4 regions of the Psychrobacillus sp. genome follow, and region 3 is predicted to be linked to each of the others. Evidence: riboswitches for the same ligand, from Rfam matches in the RefSeq annotation. Region 3 holds a riboswitch; each other region holds the start of a gene.
The links. Region 3 has a riboswitch for S-adenosylmethionine ahead of AC06OU_RS00990 (methionine ABC transporter ATP-binding protein). Riboswitches for the same ligand answer to the same signal wherever they lie in the genome.

Region 1 (3,117 bases), on a different contig from region 3:
TGCTGAGGCGATGGAAAAACTTCTAAAGCAGTATGGAGACATACAGGAAGAATTCACGTTACAGGGCGGATATACCATTGATTCCGAAATTGATAAAGTAGTTGAAGGGCTACAGCTAGGTGGTTTTATAGAACAGCCATTTTCAAGTTTAAGTGGTGGTGAGCAAACTAAAATAATGCTTGGACAGCTACTATTAACCAAGCCAGACCTTTTACTGTTGGATGAGCCGACTAATCATTTGGATTTGTTTGCAATAGAGTGGTTAGAGGAGTATTTGGTTAGTTATACAGGAACAGTTGTTATTATTTCACATGACCGATATTTTTTACATAAGGTAGTTACAAAAGTTGCAGATCTTGAGGATGGTATGCTTACGAAATATCATGGTAATTATTCTTCTTTTCTAATCGAAAAGGAAGAAAAACTTACTCGTGAATTTCAACAGTATGAGGAACAACAAAAAAAGATAAAGAAAATGAGAGAAGCGATAAAAAGATTAAGGATATGGGCTAACCAAGCAGTTCCTCCAAATGCAAGTTTACACCGTCAGGCGAGGAATATGGAACGGGCACTAGAGCGGATGGAAAAGGTTCGTAAACCTCTAATAGACCCTAAGAAAATGAGTCTATCTTTTGATGCGGCACCCCGAAGCGGAAAAGAAGTTGTCATAATGGAAGAGGCTTTCAAAAGCTTTGGTGAAAAAATGTTATTAAACAGTGCAGAACTTCATGTATATTGGAAGGACCGTCTTGCAATCGTTGGTAGGAATGGAACAGGTAAAACTACCATTTTGAATATTCTCAGAGGAGTAGAGTTAATTGACTCGGGTGAAGCACGATTTGGTAGTAATGTTCGCCAAGGATATCTTTCTCAACATTTCGAAATAACAGATCCCAAAGCTCGCTTGATAGATATTTTTAGAGCTGAAGTAAATGTGGCAGAGGGAGAGGCCCGACACATTTTAGCGAAGTTTATGTTTTATGGGGCGGATGTTTTTAAAAGAATTGCTGATTTAAGTGGAGGAGAAAGAATGCGACTCCGTCTTGCTCAGCTAATGCATCAAGACATAAATTGTCTAATATTAGATGAGCCAACGAATCATCTTGATATTGATTCACGAGAGGTATTAGAGGAAGCGCTAGATGATTTTACTGGGACTATTATTGCAGTATCTCACGATAGATATTTTCTAAATAAACTATTTCCAAGGACTGCTTGGCTAGAGCATGGCGTGCTTACCACATTTGAAGGTCCTTATGAATGGGCAAGGGAAAAATGGAATGAGTTCTGCTCAAAAGAAAATACTATGAAAAAAGTAATCAATCAGCCCTTAAAAGAAGCAACACCTGTCAAACAACAAAAGGAAATTCCTCTGGAAAAACGAATAAGTGATCTCGAAAATGTTCTAGATGAGCTAACTAAACAAATTAGCATAGAGAATGATTGGGGAAATTATGAGGCATTAAGCTTGGAAAAACTTCGGGTAGAGGAGCAATTGGAGCAATTATTAGAGAAATGGCTAGATTTAGCAGAATGACCAGAATACTTCTCAAAATAGGTTGATATAAGTAATAGAGCATGCTAATATGATTTATTAATGAATAATTTAAATAATTTAATATTCTTATCAAGAGAAGTGGAGGGATTAGGCCCTGTGATACTTCGGCAACCTCTGTTATACAGAAAGGTGCTAATTCCTAACAAGACGATCTTGGAAGATAAGAGCTAGCTAGCAAATTCTTGCCTCTCTTTTCTTACATGGAAAGAGGGGTATTTATTTTAATAGCCGCCTTGCTCCTGGTCGCTTTCTTACTTTTTTGTGGGGCGAAATCACAGGTGCTCTTGCGCATTTCATTGGGAGGGGAAAGTCATTGCCTATAAATATTCCGAAACAATTACCTGCAGCTAAGCTGTTAAAAGAAGAGAAAATTTTTCTCATGGATCAAGAGCGTGCCTACAGGCAGGACATCCGTCCACTTAACATTATTATTTTTAATCTAATGCCTGAGAAGGAAAAAACGGAGCTTCAGCTATTAAGACTTCTAGGAAATACTCCTATACAAGTGAATATAACCTTTATGAATACAGCAACGCATGAATCCAAGAATGCTAGCAAAACCCATTTGGATACTTTCTACACGACATTTGATCAAATAAGAGAAAAAAAGTTTGATGGGATGATTATAACTGGTGCTCCAGTAGAACAGTTGCCATTTGAGGAGGTCGATTACTGGAATGAAATGAAGGAAATAATGGAATGGTCTAAATCCAATGTCACCTCCACGTTACATATTTGTTGGGGGGCGCAGGCTGCACTGTATTATCATTTTGGTATAGATAAATTCTCACTTTCTCAAAAATGCTCAGGAGTGTATCGGCATATATTAACTAACCAAGTGGAGAATTTAATAAGAGGATTTAATGAAGAGTTTAATGCTCCCGTATCTCGTTACACTTCTGTATCTGAAGAAGAAATAGAAAAGGATGAGCGACTAACTATTTTATCTACGTCGGAGGAAGCAGGTGTGTTTCTTGTAAAATCTAACGACAATAAAATGGTGATGGTCACTGGTCATTTAGAGTATGATGCACACACATTAGCAGAGGAATATCATAGAGACATAACTAGAGGAATAGATATAGAGATGCCCAAATACTATTTCCCAAATAACAACCCCTCAAATAAGCCATTAAATACATGGAGGGCACATACACATTTATTGTTTTCTAATTGGTTGAATTACTATGTTTATCAGGCTACTCCTTATAACTGGGAGTAAATAGAAGAAATATATATGAGTCAATTTTATTAAAACAAAAATTATGAAATTGACTTATATAAACTCCTGTTTAAATATTCAGGAGTTTTTTATTGATTTTAGTTTTATTTATTCAAATATTAGGGAAGACAAAATTGAAGAGACATTGTATTTTGTTGATACACATATTTATAAAAGTATGGATTTTCAATTTATTGGAAGTGGGGTTATGTCTATGAGTTTGACACCAAAACAAAGAATCGAGTTACATGGTTTTAATAATCTGACGAAAACACTAAGCTTTAATATGTATGATATTTGTTATACAAGGACGAAGGAAGAAAGGGAAAAATATATT
Region 2 (3,117 bases), on a different contig from region 3:
GAAGGGAACTTCGAACCTTTTTCTAAAGTTCTAGTACTACCACACTCACACGTATAATTACCGGTTTCTTCTACGTCATCATCTGTTGTATATTCATAAACTTTACTCATCATACATTCCTCCCATATAGAACTGATATCTTATTTAAATAGATACCCTAACAGGCAAATGTAAAAACATTTCTACTAACGTTATTCACATGTGGGTAAGTCAGTTCCAGACATCCTTTGCTATTTGGACTACATGGCGAATTTTTGCCCATTGTTCCTCTTCAGTTAATATGTTTCCTTCCTCAGTAGAAGAAAATCCACATTGAGGACTCAAGCAAAGCTGTTCTTTTGGTACATATTTAGTAGCTTCTTCGATGCGAGCTTTAACTAATTCTTCTTCCTCTAGGTCTCCATGCTTAGACGTAATCAGCCCTAGGACAATATTTAAATCCTTTCGATTAACATGTCGTAAAGGCTCGAAACCACCAGAGCGCTCATCGTCAAATTCTAAAAATAAACCATCCACATGTAATCCACCGAATATAGTTTCTGATACTAACTCATAGCTTCCGCTTGTAATATAAGTGGATCGGAAATTTCCCCGACAAATATGCATGGTCACTAGCATATCGGCTGGTCTTTTAGAAATAGACTCATTAATAGCCCTTGCAGAAAGGGATAAGGCTTGCTCTAGCGATAACCCCCTGTCCTTTAAGGAAGCGAGGCCTTCCTCGGAAAAGGAGGTAGCCCATGAAGTATCATCAATCTGAAGATAAAGACAGCCCTCATCGTAAATTGCCTGGATAAACCCTTGATAAGCTGTGATTAAGTCAGAAAATAATTCCTCATCATTGTTATACACACCTTCCTCAATTGCAGCTCGGTAATAAAGCATGTTCGGACTAGGAATAGTAAATTTTACAACAGCATCCCCAGCTGCTTCTTTTAAAAACTTGAAATGCTCAATCATGTAATGGGTACTAAAGCCAATCTTTCCTGTCACCTTAATACCATGAGCTTTTGTTTGCACCCCTTTAAAGGAGAGTCCTTGATCGGTTTCATAAAATTCCACGCCATCTAGTCCGCTTAAAAAATCGAAATGCCACCATTTTCGACGAAATTCTCCATCTGTGATAGAAAGTAATCCAGCTTCCTTCTGTTTTTCTATGAGTTTAATAATCTCTTCATTTTCCACTAGAGTTAGCTGCTCTTGGGAAATTTCTTTTTGTTCAAATTGAGCCCTTGCTTGCTTTAAACGTTCCGGTCTCAGGAAGCTTCCAACGTGATCTGCTTTGAAAGGTGCTTTTACAAGTAATTGATTTGTCATATTAAATTCCTACCTTCTATTTATATTATGTTGCGATTACTACTGTCTATAAAATCAAATAAAAAGAGGGCTCGCTTCATAAGAAGAGAACCCTCAATATATATTGAAGTCATTCTTCTTATCTTCAAGACTTAATGTCTATTGGATTTAGCACCACACCTAAAAGGCTGGTTGCTGAGACATCATAGGGCCAATCCCTCCGTCTCTCTTGATAAGAAATAAAATATTAAATTGTCTAAATATAATAAAAATAAGTTTAACATGGGCTTTAAACAATTTCAAGGGCTACCTTACTTAGGGATAGCTACCCAGTGACCGTCGGATACCTCTACCAGCTTAGAATTCTTTAATTGATACTTGTCAGTAACATTAGACTCTTCCATGAGCACACGCTTTTTCTTGGCCTCTACTTTTGGGTCAGGGATTGGAATGGCTGCTAAGAGAGACTTAGTGTACGGATGCTGTGGATTAGTATAAAGCTCCTCACTTTCTGCTAGCTCTACAATTTTTCCAGAATACATGACAGCAACGCGATCACTTATATGTTTTACCATGGACAGGTCATGTGCGATAAATAAGTATGTCAGGCCTAGTCTGTGCTGTAAATCCTCCAAAAGCTCTACAATCTGTGCTTGTATAGAAACATCTAAAGCTGATAGAGGTTCGTCACAGACGATAAAATCAGGCTCAACCGCAAGTGCACGAGCGATACCTATACGTTGTCGCTGTCCACCAGAGAACTCATGTGGATAACGTAATGCATGCGAGGGCTCTAAGCCTACCAATTCTAGTAATTCCTCTACCCGCTTCTTTCTCTCCTCTGCATTTTTGCTCAGACGATGAATATCTAATGCCTGCCCAATAATGTCTAGCACCTTTAAACGAGGATTTAAGGAAGAGTAGGGGTCCTGGAAGATGATTTGCATATGCCGACGCATCGTTTTAAGCTCATTTTTACTTAAACGATTAATGGCCATTCCTTGATATAGCACATCTCCATCTGTAGGCTCATGCAATCGAAGAATCGCCCGACCGGTGGTAGATTTACCTGAGCCCGATTCTCCTACAAGACCAAGAGTTTCCCCGGGTTTTATAAAGAAGCTAATATCGTCAACCGCTTTTAAGACATTCCCGCGACTTACTTGAAAATGCTGTTTTAAAGATTTTACTTCTAGCAGCGGCTTTCCGTTTTCTAGCCCAATAGAACGAAGAGGAGGTTTCTTCGGCTTTTTCTTCTCGTCTAAACGAGGCAAGGCATTTAATAGTTTTTTCGTATAGTCATGCTTTGGGTTAGCAAAAATTTCTTCAGTAGTTCCCGTTTCAACGATTTCTCCATTTTTCATTACAGCTACACGGTCACACATTCCAGCGACAACTCCAAGGTCATGAGTGATTAAAATAATAGAGGTCCCAAAGCGCTTCTGCATATCCTTCATTAAATTCAATATTTGAGCTTGAATGGTCACGTCTAACGCAGTAGTTGGCTCATCCGCTATTAGTAGCGTGGGCTTACACGCTAAAGCAATGGCAATCATAACTCTTTGACGCATGCCACCAGAAAACTCATGCGGATATTGGTTATAACGTTCCTCACTATTTTTAATTCCTACAAGCTTGAGTAGCTCAATTGCTTGTGCCTTTCCCTCTTTTTTCGAGAGCTTTTGGTGCTTAATAAGGCTTTCTGCTATTTGAACGCCAATACGAATGGTTGGATTTAAGGAGGTCATCGGATCCTGAAAAATCATACTGATGTCTCTTCCTCTAATACCTTCCATTTCCTTCTCTGTTTTTGTGTGGAGT
Region 3 (3,117 bases):
TGAGCCTTCTGACGTATCAGAAGTGGACAGCTTATTATCTCCTGAAAAGTACGAAGAATTAATAGCAGAGTAATAATGAAAACGCCGGTTAATAATCGGCGTTTTTTTCATATAATAAAGGAAAGGATAAGTTGGGAGAGAAGCTAAATGGCACATGTATTTAGTGATAAAATAATTATCGTTGAGGGTAGGTCTGATAAGCTGCAATTATTAAGCCTTCTCGATGAATCTCCAGAAATTATATGTACTAATGGAACGATATCCGATGTAAAATTGGAGGAGCTATTAAGCCCTTATGATGGCTTGCCGATTTATGCTTTTCTAGATGCAGACAAATCCGGGGAACAAATTCGATCGGTCGTTAGGAAGGAGTATCCAGAGGCAATTCATTTGTATACGAACCCGACGTATGGCGAAGTAGCAAACACACCGGCGAAGGTTTTGGCATCTATATTAAAACGTGTTAATATTAAGGTGAAAAAAGAATTTTTACCTTAGGATGATGTGTATGAATGAATGGACTAGAGAACAATGGGATAGCGCTAAAAACAATTCAACACTTACCTTGTTTTATATCTATACGCCTATGTGTGGAACGTGTCAGGTAGCAAGTAAAATGATGAATGTTATTAAAGAAATGGTTACCTATCCAATTGGTCAGGCAAATATTAATTTTCTAGGTGATTTGGCGATAGAACAGGAAATTGAAAGCGTCCCTTGTCTTCTTATTACAAAACATGGGAAAGTGGAAAAGAAAATCTATGCTTTTCAATCAGTTCCTTACTTATTGGAAACAATAAAGGCTATTGACGAAGATGGAAACCTATGATAATATTCGTTATGTTGAAAACACAATTTAATAGTGTCGCTCTTATTAAGAGAGGTGGAGGGAAGTGCCCTTTGAAGCCCGGCAACCGTCATGAAAGTGAAATGGTGCCAAGTCACGCAAAGCTATAGCTTTGGGAAATGAGAGAATGGATGAACGTTATTTTAAATAGATAACATACACCCCTTCTGCTCTTTTGCAGAAGGGGTTTTTTATTAGGAAAGGTGGTCAGATTTACTTGATTAGTTTAAAAGAAGTTTCGAAAAGATTTATTACCAAGCAAGGAGAAATCGTTGCAGTTGATAGTGTAAATCTGGACATACAGCGTGGAGAAATTTTCGGGATTATTGGTTACAGTGGAGCGGGCAAGAGTACGCTAATACGATTGTTGAATGGGCTAGAAAAGCCATCTGACGGTCATATTACAGTGAACGGCCAGGAAATTACATCTATTAATGAGGACAAGCTTCGAAGCTTTCGTCAAAAAGTAAGCATGATCTTCCAGCATTTCAATTTACTTTGGTCGCGAACAGTCGCTGAAAATATAGCATTCCCATTAGAAATTGCAGGAGTTCCAAAGGAAAAAAGAAAAGCTAGAGTAGAAGAGCTTTTAAGCCTTGTTGGATTGGAGGGAAGAGGAGACTCTTACCCATCACAATTATCTGGAGGACAAAAGCAACGCGTAGGAATTGCCAGAGCGTTGGCTAATGGTCCAGAGGTATTGCTTTGTGATGAGGCAACATCTGCTCTTGACCCTGAAACAACCGACTCCATTTTAGACTTGCTCGTAAGCATTAATGAAAAACTCGGACTAACCATTGTGTTAATCACCCATGAGATGCAAGTTATTCAAAAGATCTGTAACCGAGTAGCAGTTATGGAAAATGGGCAAGTTGTAGAAGAGGGAGATGTGCTTGAGGTATTCCAAAAGCCACAACAGCCTATTACAAAGCGTTTCGTTTCTCAAATTTCTGATTCCAAAGAGCCGATTCAAACCATTCAAAACCTAGTTAAGCTTTATCCAAACGGCAAGCTAGTTAAGCTCGTTTTCGTTGGAGATACTACAGAGCAACCAATTCTTTCGAGATTAATCAAACAGTTCGATTTAGAGGTAAACATTGTCCAAGGGAATATCTCTCACACGAAAAGTGGAGCGTTCGGGACACTAATCCTGCAAATCGATGGAAATGAACAAGCGGTGGAAGATGCCATACAATTTATCCACTCGCAAAAAGTTAAAACTGAGGTGATCAACAATGATTGAATCGTTATTTCCAAATGTTGATTGGCCTAAAATGTGGGAAGCCACTATAGAAACCCTTTATATGACCGCAATTTCTACAGTCCTAACAGCAATCTTTGGTCTAATTTTAGGACTTTTATTGTTTTTGACAAGTCCACACCAGGCATGGGCAAATAAAATAGCAAACTGGTTGACCAGTGGAGTAGTTAATATTTTCCGTTCTATTCCTTTTATTATTTTAATCATTTTGTTGATACCATTTACAACGTTGTTGACGGGATCGATGCGTGGTCCGAATGCGGCCATCCCTGCATTAGTAATTGGAGCTGCTCCATTTTATGCCCGTATGGTTTTAATCGGATTACGAGAAATCGACAAGGGTGTTTTAGAGGCAGCTAAATCGATGGGTGCTAAAACCTCTACAATCATTTGGAAGGTTTTATTGCCAGAATCGATGCCAGCCTTAGTATCTGGTATTACCGTAACCTGTATTTCACTAGTTGGTTATACAGCGATGGCTGGAATTATTGGAGCTGGAGGACTTGGAAATCTAGCATTTCAAGATGGATTCCAACGTAGTCGCGAGGATGTAACATTTATTGCCACTATTTTAATATTAATCATCGTCTTTATTCTACAATGGATTGGCGATATTATTACTACAAAAATTGATAAAAGATAGGGAGAGATTGAAAATGAAAAAATTATTGGCTGGGGTTTTATTATCTGTTAGTGCATTAACGCTTGCTGCTTGTGGCGATGAGGATAGCGACAAATTAGTTGTTGGTGCCTCTAACGTACCGCACGCAGAGATTTTAGAGCAGGTAGTACCTATATTAGAAGAACAAGGCATTGAGCTACAAATTGAGACGTACCAAGATTATATACTACCAAATAAAGACCTTGATTCTGGTGACCTAGATGCCAATTACTTTCAACATGCTCCTTATCTAGAATCACAAATGAAGGATTTCGACTATGATTTCGTAAATGCTGGTGGTATCCATATCGAGCCGATTGGTCTTTACTCTAAAAAATATGATTCTAT
Region 4 (3,117 bases), on a different contig from region 3:
GGAAGGGGGGTAATGTTATTGCCGTTTATGTATACTTTTCCGGATGTTGGTTTCTCTAATAGATTGACACAGCGAATGAGCGTACTTTTCCCTGCACCGCTATAGCCTATAACTCCATGAATCTCACCTTTTTTTACGTGTATGCTTACGTTATTAACAGCCTTAACCGTACTGCTTTTACTGTTGAATTCTTTTGTAATATTTTCTAAAACTATCATGAATGATCTTCCTTTCTAAAAAAACGCCGGCAGACATAGATGCCGGCGCTTTTCTTGATATCAAGCTCCGGCGCCTTGCCCCTCGGGGTCAAATGGTCAAAACCTATTTCTGCGCAAACTCGTCGTAAAAAGAGCGTTTGCGGTAGGAAAAGAGCTGCCTCTTCACTTTTTAGCCATTTGCCTGTCGGGGCAGGGATAGGCGCCTATGCTTTTCTTGATGTCTAGCTCCGGCGCCTTGCCCCTCGGGGTCAAATAGGAAAATACTCCGGTGGCAGTGGACCTGCCTCCTCGCATTTTCCCATTTGCCTGTCGGGGCAGAGATAGGCGCCTGCGCTTTTCTTATTTACCAACCTGCTAGTGCAGAGCCTTGGAATTCTTCTTCAATAAATTCTCTAACTTCGTCTGAATGGTATGCTTTAATGAATTTTTGAATGGCAGGGTCATTTTCATTTTCCTTACGAACAACAATATGGTTAACGTATGGTGAATCTGCTGACTCTAACAAAATAGATTCTTCTCCAGGGTTAATACCAGCTTCCAAAGCATAATTGGAATTGATTGCTGCTGCATCGACTTCACTAAGCTGTTTTACTATTTGAGCAGCCTCTAATTCTATAAACTCAAGGTTTTTAGGATTTTCTTCAATGTCTTGAATAGAAGCATTTCCTTTCTTACCTTCTTTAACTTTGATAAAACCATTCACTTCTAAGATGTCTAAAGCACGTGCTCCTTGTGTCGGATCGTTTGGTAGCCCAAAAGTTGCTCCATCAGGCAATTCATCGAAGGATGAATACTTTTCAGAATAAACGCCCATTGGAAGTAAAATAGTCTCAGCAACTGGTACTAGCTCTGTATCATTATTTTCGTTGAATGAGTCAAGAAAAGGTAGAGTTTGATAACTATTTGCGTCCAAGCTTCCTTCATCAAGAGCTGTGTTTGGAAGTACGAAATCTGAAAAAGCCTTAATCTCAATTTCTAGACCGTCACGTGCTGCAACTTCCGCAACAACCTCAGTAACTTGTTCATGTGGACCTGACGTAACGCCAACTACTAATTTATTTTCATCTAATGGTCCTGATGTAGCATCATCACCACAAGCCGAGAGCAACCCTGTTAATAAAACTCCTGATAACACTAAGCTAAATTTCTTCATTGTAATTCCTCCTGAATATGTATTAATAAAAACGAATAAATATAAAAGCCTCTCTTTCAAAAGAAAGAGAGGCACACAAATATGTATTGTCCTCTCTTATCTTCCAAAACAAAATGTTTTGCAGGATTTAGCACCTTTCTATACTTTTTTAGTATAGATGGTTGCCGAGCTTCAACGGGCCAGTCCCTCAGCTACTCTTGATAAGAGATAATAATCTATTAAGTTTTTCGTTTTTACTATAGAAAAAATTTACTACACTACTCTATTGAAGTCAATAGTTATTTTAACATTTGTATAATTGTTTAGAAAAATTCAAATACAAAATTATATAAATAATTATACATAAGTGAGTGATTTGGAAATACTAAGATGTAAGCATTTAAAAGCTTTACATTTAGCTTTACACTTTATTTTTATGGTTATGTTAAAGGTAAGGGGTGATTTAAAAATGCACATAAAAAGTGATCTGGAAAATGTTTCTCCAAGCTCACTTTTTATGTGCATTTTATACTACTATTTTAATTAAGTAATGCAAGTTTTGCTTTAGATGGCGTTTCATACTTTACAGAAACTCCATTTAACATGGTATTGTTTTGTACAATATAATACCCACCACCTAGACCATACATGGGAACATATCCATCAAGTGGTTGTTTAGCTGAATACACTCGGAATTCTTCGTTAGGCATTAATTGTCGGATAGGTTCAAGACCAGGTTCGCCACCATCAACACTATTAATTACCTTAAATAAAGTAGTTTCCTTAAGGATTGTAACTTTTCCGATTTGTCCTGCTTTAAGTTCCGTTTTCCCCCACATAACTTTTGTAGAAGAATCTACTAGTAATGCAAGTTTTGCTTTAGAAGGCGTTTCATACTTCAAAGCACTGTACATATGGACAAACAATCCGTCCCCTAGACCGTATTCTCCTCCGTATAAATCTGTACGGTATGTATAGACACGATACTCTCCACCTGCTGGTAACACTTTTCCTCTAGAGCCATCCGCCTTATATGTCGCCACATCTGCGTAAAGTGTTACTTTACCAATCTGCCCTTTTTTTAATTCCGTTTTCCCCCACATAACTTGTGTAGAAGAATCTACTAGTAATGCAAGTTTTGCTTTAGAAGGCGTTTCATACTTCAAAGCACTGTACATATTGACAAACAATCCGTCCCCTAGACCGTATTCTCCTCCGTATATATCTGTACGAAATGTATAGACACGATACTCTCCACCTGCTGGTAACACCTTTCCTCTAGAGCCATCAGGCTTATATGTTGCTACATCTGCGTAAAGTGTTACTTTACCAATCTGACCTTTTTTTAATTCTGTTTTCCCCCACATAACTTGTGTAGATGAAGCTTCTGATGTGATGGAGAAGGTAAACATCGCTACTAAAGTAAATACAATCGCTATAAATATATTTTTTTTCATTTTTTACCTCCTACAATAATTAACCAATTATAACATAAAATACATTCCTGTTTTGATATAAATTAATATAGGTTTCGAGTTCATTAAACTAACCTCGAGCGTTAGTTTAAATACATTCTTTCACAAATTCTTTAATACCAACTGATTAATTTAAAAGGAGAAACTGATTTACTTGTTAAAAAAGCTGTAGCTTTTCTATTCTTTCAACCGCTTCGACGAGTCTATCCTCATCAACTAATAGCCCAACCCGAACATAACCTTCTCCATGCTTACCGAAGCCATTTCCAGCAGCGACTGCAACATCAGCTTT

Region 1: linked by a shared signal. The riboswitch ahead of metA (homoserine O-acetyltransferase MetA) and the one ahead of AC06OU_RS00990 (methionine ABC transporter ATP-binding protein) in region 3 are both predicted to bind S-adenosylmethionine.
Region 2: linked by a shared signal. The riboswitch ahead of AC06OU_RS10050 (5-methyltetrahydropteroyltriglutamate--homocysteine S-methyltransferase) and the one ahead of AC06OU_RS00990 (methionine ABC transporter ATP-binding protein) in region 3 are both predicted to bind S-adenosylmethionine.
Region 4: linked by a shared signal. The riboswitch ahead of AC06OU_RS00550 (MetQ/NlpA family ABC transporter substrate-binding protein) and the one ahead of AC06OU_RS00990 (methionine ABC transporter ATP-binding protein) in region 3 are both predicted to bind S-adenosylmethionine.

Annotation. Positions count from the first base shown of each region.
Region 1 covers NZ_JBAEAP010000163.1:7,051-10,167, forward strand. Annotated here, with positions in the region: gene abc-f (ribosomal protection-like ABC-F family protein) at 1-1,537, shown strand, start outside; SAM riboswitch class I at 1,622-1,725, shown strand; gene metA (homoserine O-acetyltransferase MetA) at 1,872-2,780, shown strand; gene speD (adenosylmethionine decarboxylase) at 2,995-3,117, shown strand, end outside.
Region 2 covers NZ_JBAEAP010000338.1:4,320-7,436, reverse strand. Annotated here, with positions in the region: gene AC06OU_RS10055 (hypothetical protein) at 1-110, opposite strand, end outside; gene AC06OU_RS10050 (5-methyltetrahydropteroyltriglutamate--homocysteine S-methyltransferase) at 211-1,317, opposite strand; SAM riboswitch class I at 1,433-1,535, opposite strand; gene AC06OU_RS10045 (ABC transporter ATP-binding protein) at 1,608-3,117, opposite strand, start outside.
Region 3 covers NZ_JBAEAP010000034.1:807-3,923, reverse strand. Annotated here, with positions in the region: gene gcvH (glycine cleavage system protein GcvH) at 1-73, shown strand, start outside; gene AC06OU_RS01000 (toprim domain-containing protein) at 148-498, shown strand; gene AC06OU_RS00995 (thioredoxin family protein) at 509-829, shown strand; SAM riboswitch class I at 869-973, shown strand; gene AC06OU_RS00990 (methionine ABC transporter ATP-binding protein) at 1,065-2,090, shown strand; gene AC06OU_RS00985 (methionine ABC transporter permease) at 2,083-2,751, shown strand; gene AC06OU_RS00980 (MetQ/NlpA family ABC transporter substrate-binding protein) at 2,765-3,117, shown strand, end outside.
Region 4 covers NZ_JBAEAP010000021.1:959-4,075, reverse strand. Annotated here, with positions in the region: gene AC06OU_RS00555 (methionine ABC transporter ATP-binding protein) at 1-218, opposite strand, end outside; gene AC06OU_RS00550 (MetQ/NlpA family ABC transporter substrate-binding protein) at 562-1,371, opposite strand; SAM riboswitch class I at 1,465-1,578, opposite strand; gene AC06OU_RS00545 (hypothetical protein) at 1,890-2,807, opposite strand; partial or broken gene AC06OU_RS00540 (aminotransferase class I/II-fold pyridoxal phosphate-dependent enzyme) at 2,983-3,117, opposite strand, start outside.